2 regions of the Metabacillus indicus genome follow, and region 1 is predicted to be linked to the other one. Evidence: riboswitches for the same ligand, from Rfam matches in the RefSeq annotation. Region 1 holds a riboswitch; the other holds the start of a gene.
What was found. Region 1 has a riboswitch for lysine ahead of ACK1LH_RS17735 (Na+/H+ antiporter NhaC family protein). Riboswitches for the same ligand answer to the same signal wherever they lie in the genome.
Positions count from the first base shown of each region.

Region 2: it holds a riboswitch for lysine, as region 1 does, so the genes downstream of both, ACK1LH_RS15485 (aspartate kinase) here and ACK1LH_RS17735 (Na+/H+ antiporter NhaC family protein) in region 1, are expected to answer to the same signal.

Region 1 is NZ_CP176757.1:3,457,286-3,460,416, reverse strand. Features, by position in the region: gene ACK1LH_RS17750 (bifunctional metallophosphatase/5'-nucleotidase) at 1-127, shown strand, start outside; gene ACK1LH_RS17745 (YunC family protein) at 189-491, shown strand; gene yunB (sporulation protein YunB) at 594-1,361, shown strand; lysine riboswitch at 1,483-1,665, shown strand; gene ACK1LH_RS17735 (Na+/H+ antiporter NhaC family protein) at 1,793-3,131, shown strand, end outside.
Region 2 is NZ_CP176757.1:3,009,121-3,012,251, reverse strand. Features, by position in the region: gene uvrC (excinuclease ABC subunit UvrC) at 1-1,245, shown strand, start outside; lysine riboswitch at 1,320-1,501, shown strand; gene ACK1LH_RS15485 (aspartate kinase) at 1,632-2,873, shown strand; gene ACK1LH_RS15480 (YslB family protein) at 2,924-3,131, opposite strand, start outside.

The DNA.
Region 1 (3,131 bases):
GTTCACTTTGGGCGTGCTTTACCCTTCCATTTACCATGCAGAAAAGAAAACCTATTATATGCCTGAAATGCTGCGTGATGTCCTTGCCTGGAAGCTGAAACAGGGACATTCGTACAAGAATGCCTAGTTTTCACACTCAATGCCTCCTGCCTTCATAAATTACAGAAGGAAGGGAGTGTGAAAGAACGATGGTATCCATGACACCTATTATGATTGGAAGTCATCAATTTACAGCTGTAACGGTTGCTTTGCCTAAAACAAATTTCATGGCTGTTACAAGCGACAAAGGGTACATTATGTGCGGCGCACTCGATGTAGCGCTGCTGAATGAAAAATTGAAAGAGCGGGGAATTATTGCAGGGAGAGCAGTCGGCGTCCGGACGATCGAACAGCTTCTTGATGCTCCGCTTGAATCCATTACCTTTGAAGCCGAAAACCGCGGAATCCACGTAGGAATGAGCGGAAGAGATGCCCTGCTTAGAATGCTCTGAGTCGAACTGTATAACATCATTGTTTTAATAGATAACTTCAAAAAAATAGCGTACATCCCTCCTTACATGCATAAATATAGCTTGTAAAGGGGGGATTTATTTTTGGCCAGATTCCGCAGCCGTCCTCATAAAAAAGGGCCGCTTCCTTTCAGATATGTATTCCTGCTTTCACTCGTCTTTTTTATCTTATCTACAGCTGCGGGGCTGTGGATTGTTAATAAGGGAATTGAACCGACATTAATGACGGTGGCTGAAACCGAAACAAAACGGATTGCGACACTTGTTATCCAGAATGCGATTAACAAGGACATTAAAGAAGATGTAGATGTGGATGAAATGTTCGTCGTTGATACGGATGAAAAAGGGAATGTGACGACAATCGATTTTAACGCCAAATTTGTCAGAAGCGTGCTTGCCAAGACAACCGACAAGATTCAGGCGAATTTAAGAGAAGCATCCAAAGGTAATATTGACGCGCTTGAACTGCCGGAGGGCGAGCATCTTACGAAAGATAAACAGGGCGAGGGAATCATCTACTCGATTCCGCTTGGCCAGGCAACGAATAATGCACTGATTGGAAACCTCGGTCCGAAAGTGCCCGTCCGTTTTTACGTTGTCGGTGAGGTGCAGACTGATGTGAAGGAAACGATTCAGCAGTATGGAATTAACAATGCGCTGATTGAAATAGCAGTTGAAATTGAAGTGAATGTCGAGGTGGTCATTCCGTTCTCCACAAGAACTGCTACAGTAAGAAACAACATCCCGATTGCGATTAAAGCTGTTCAGGGGCAAGTGCCAAGCTATTACAACGGGGGCGGAGGAAGCTCACCTCCTGCGCTTGAAGTTCCCGTGGAATCAACTGGAAGGTAAGTTGCTGTTGATAGATTAGGAGATTATTGATATAATCCAACTAGTTAATGAGCTGCTTTTTGGGGCTAAAGAAATATGTCCGTTAAATCAGCATACAAATTGAATACTTCACCTTGTCTCATGATGAGGTAGAGGCGCGAAAAAGAAGAGTAGATAGTGTGAGGATGACAACTGAGATCACTATACAAAAGGCTTTTTTGCCGAAGTTATGCAGCATGCGTCAACATCTGCACAGCTGGGGTTACCTTGAATAAGGGTAACACTGTCATTGCAGGGATATCTGCAATGGTGGGCTACTGATCGTGGAGGATAACATAACATTACCTAAAAAGAGTAATGATAGTTATTTTCTATCGTACTCTTTTTTATTTGCACTTTTTTATCCTTGCATCGTGCCGGTAGCCCCATTACTAATTCCAGGAGGTTTTACCATGTCAGGCACTATTTATTCAATTCTTCCCCCGATCATCGCCATTTTGATGGTCATACTTACTAGGAAAGTCCTTCTTTCACTCGGAGTCGGAATCCTTTCCGCCGCACTTATTCTTACAAACTTTTCAATAGGAGAGACCCTTTCGAAAATCTGGGGAGCTTTTAAAGCCATCTTTGTTGCAGACGGAGAGCTCAATACGTGGAATGTGTTCATTCTTCTGTTCCTGCTTATCCTTGGTGTTGTGACTGCGCTGATTTCCATATCAGGCGGAAGCAGGGCGTTTGGCGAATGGGCTCAAAAGCGTGTTAAAACAAGAGCTGGTGCTCAGTTTACTGCTGCTCTTCTGGGCATTATGATTTTTATCGATGATTATTTCAACGCACTGGCTGTAGGGCAGGTCAGCCGTCCGATTACAGACCGGCAGAAAGTTTCAAGAGCCAAGCTTGCCTATATTATTGATTCAACCTCTGCACCGGTGTGTGTTGTTTCACCGGTTTCAAGCTGGGGAGCGTATATTATTGCCATGATCGGGACGATTCTTGCAACCCACAGTGTTTCTGAATACACCCCTCTGTCTGCTTTTATGACGATGGTTCCTATGAATTACTATGTGTTCGCTGCACTGGCTCTAGTTTTTGCAACGGCCTACTTAAACATCAATCTCGGCAGCATGAAGTTTCATGAAGAGCGGGCTATGAAAGAAGGCGTATTGTTTGATCCTGAAAAAGAGCCGCTCGGAGATATTAAGGAAGATCTGCCTGTTAGTGATAAAGGCTCGATCGGAAATCTTGTCTGGCCGATTATTGCCCTGATTATTGGAACAGTAGGCGCCATGCTCTGGACCGGGTATGAAGGCGTTCTAGCAGAAGATGGCGTTAAAGTGACGCTTCTTACAATGTTTGAATACACGGATGTGGCGAAGTCGCTTGTCATTGGAGGACTTATCGGTCTCGTGGTTACACTTGGTTTATATTTAGGCAAAGGCATCTCTTCTGCCTACTTGCCAAAAGCTTTCCTTGAGGGCATTAAATCAATGCTTCCGGCCATTTATATTCTGACGCTTGCCTGGATGATCGTTGATTTGATCGGCCAGCTGAAAACAGGAGAATACCTTGCAGGGCTAGTAGAGCAGTCAAACATGAATACAGCCTTCCTGCCTGTCATTCTGTTCGTTCTTGCAGGTTTTATGGCGTTTGCTACAGGAACGTCATGGGGAACATTCGGCATCATGCTTCCGATAGCAGGCGAAATAACGGCTGCAACTGATATTTCGATGCTTCTTCCGGCAATGGCGGCTGTCCTTGCAGGAGCTGTACTCGGAGATCACTGTTCTCCTA
Region 2 (3,131 bases), 450 kb from region 1:
AGGCAGATGGTGGACGAAATGACGCGCTTTCTTAAAGGCGGATTTAAGCAGATTAAAGAGGAACTTTCAAAGAAAATGCTGGCTGCATCTGAGAACCTTGACTTTGAACGTGCGAAGGAATTCCGCGACCAGATTGCCCATATTGACGCCACGATGGAAAAGCAAAAGATGACGATGAATGACTTTGTCGACCGTGATGTGTTCGGTTATTCGTACGACAAGGGGTGGATGTGCGTTCAGGTGTTTTTTGTAAGACAGGGCAAGCTGATTGAACGGGATATTGCCATGTTCCCGCTTTATCAGGAACCGGAAGAAGAGTTTTTAACCTTCCTCGGCCAGTTTTACTCAAAGAGCAATCACATTCTTCCTAAAGAAATACTGCTTCCGGACAGCGTTGACCGGGAGATGGCTGCTGAGCTTCTCGGAGTCACTGCGACGCAGCCTCAGCGGGGAAAGAAAAAGGATCTCGTTCTGCTTGCACATGAAAATGCGAAAATTGCCCTTAAAGAAAAATTCTCGCTGATTGAGCGCGATGAAGAACGAACGATAAAAGCGATCGACCAGCTGGGTGAAAAAATGGGTATTTATACGCCTGCAAGAATTGAAGCCTTTGATAATTCAAACATTCAGGGTACAGATCCGGTATCGGCCATGATCGTTTTCATTGACGGGAAGCCTGCTAAAAAGGAATACAGAAAGTATAAAATTAAAACCGTTAAAGGCCCTGATGATTATGAGTCGATGCGGGAAGTTGTCCGCAGACGATATACGCGCGTCCTGAAAGAAGAACTTCCGCTTCCTGACTTGATTATTATTGACGGGGGAAAAGGCCACCTTGCAGCAGCTCAGGATGTGCTTGAAAATGAGCTTGGCTTGACCATACCTGTAGCAGGCCTTGTAAAGGACGACAAACATAGAACATCCAACCTCATGGTCGGCAGTCCGCCTGAAATTGTGGAGCTTGAACGAAACAGCCAGGAGTTCTATCTCCTCCAGCGCATTCAGGATGAGGTTCACCGGTTTGCGATTACTTTCCACAGGCAGACGCGCGGAAAGACCGCTTTTCAATCGATTCTGGATGACATACCCGGCGTTGGCGAAAAGCGCAGGAAGGTCCTGCTGAAACATTTCGGGTCTGTGAAAAAAATGAAAGAGGCAAGTATTGAGGACATTATCGCTGCAGGCATGCCTTCAAATACCGCAGAATTAATCTATGAAAAACTGCAGGAAAAAGAAGAAGCATAAAATGTTCTTGCTTTAAGCAGTAAGGTTTGCTAAAATTTTAACTAATTTCATAAATCAGATCGTTTAGTTCGTTAAATGACGGTAGAGGTGCGGACTTCAAGAGTAGCGCGTCAGAGGAAAATGGATTCCTTTGAAGACGCGTGAAAGGGGAGCGCCGCCGAAGCAAAGAAAGACCCATTTCTTCTCTTTGCTGGTTTTGCGTTTAAGAGACGCAGGATTGTCAAGAAGATGTTTTTCTTGGAGCGCTATCTCATTGTATGAATGAAGTTCCATTATTCGTTTATGCAAGCAATGAGATAGAGAATCTCATTGCTTTTTTTGCGTTTTCCGGGATTCTCCCTTTTACTTGCTGACGATCAAATAAGACTTGAAAGGCGAGAGGCGATATGGGTTTAATTGTACAAAAATTTGGGGGCACATCAGTTGGTTCTTCGGAGAAAATCATGAATGCTGCCAACCGTGCAGCTGAAGAAAGCCAAAAGGGCAACAGTGTTGTTGTCGTTGTATCGGCAATGGGGAAAACAACGGATCATTTAGTATCACTTGCAGCTGAAATCACACAAAAACCAAGCAAGCGCGAAATGGACATGCTGCTTTCAACAGGAGAGCAAGTGACCATCTCTCTACTGACAATGGCTTTGCAGGCGAAAGGCTATGACGCTGTTTCCTATACAGGCTGGCAGGCCGGCATCAGCACAGAGCACGTCCATGGAAATGCGAGAATTTCCGGAATTGATACAGAGAAAATAGAAAAACGGCTTTCTGAAGGGAAAATCGTCGTTGTTGCCGGATTTCAGGGCTTTGCAGACGGCAGCGAGATTACGACTCTTGGACGCGGAGGATCCGATACAACAGCAGTTGCCTTAGCAGCGGCGCTGAAAGCGGACAAATGCGATATTTATACAGATGTGACGGGTGTTTACACAACCGATCCGCGCTTTGTAAAAGGGGCAAGAAAGCTTGAGGGAATTTCCTATGATGAAATGCTTGAGCTCGCTAACCTGGGAGCGGGTGTCCTGCATCCGCGTGCAGTTGAATTTGCCAAAAATTACGGAGTACCGCTTGAAGTCAGATCCAGCACAGAAGCCGAACGGGGCACGCTTATTGAGGAGGAAACAGATATGGAACAGAATTTAATTGTAAGAGGCATTGCATTTGAAGATCAGGTGTCAAAAGTGACGGTTTGCGGGCTGCAAAACGGATTGATGGCTCTTTCCACCATTTTCAAAACACTCGCAAGCCACGGAATCAATGTGGATATTATTATTCAAAGTACAGCAAACGCACAGATTGCTTCTCTTTCATTCTCTGTTAAAACAGGTGAGGTCGAAGAGACCGTGCACGTTCTTGAAACGTATAAGGAGGAACTCGGATTTGAACGGATCGAATTTGAAAACGGCCTGGCCAAAGTCTCGATCGTAGGATCCGGAATGGTCTCAAACCCGGGAGTTGCCGCGGAAATGTTCCATGTTCTTGCGAAGGAACAGATTGAGGTGAAAATGGTCAGCACGTCAGAAATAAAAGTTTCAACGGTAGTCGGCCATGCTGATATGGTGAAAGCGGTAGAAGCGCTGCACGACGCATTTGAACTTTCAGAGCAGCCGGCAGGTGTCCTTGGCGCCAACTGAGAGCTTTGATGAAAATAAAAAAAAGGGCGGGTATCATGAGTACCCGTCCTTTATTCGTTTTCAAACTCCATGTCTTTGTAGTCCCATTTCACAGTAAAGTGAACTTTGTCCGCACGTTTTTTAACATGCTCATATGTTTCGGTGATCTGCTTGTTCATGCGCTGCACCTGCTGGGCGATGAAACCTGCTTCAAGCTGGAACGAAGGTTCTTTCATCGTTTTAAATCTTGCCTGGATCAGTTCGCTTTGCAGCTGAAAT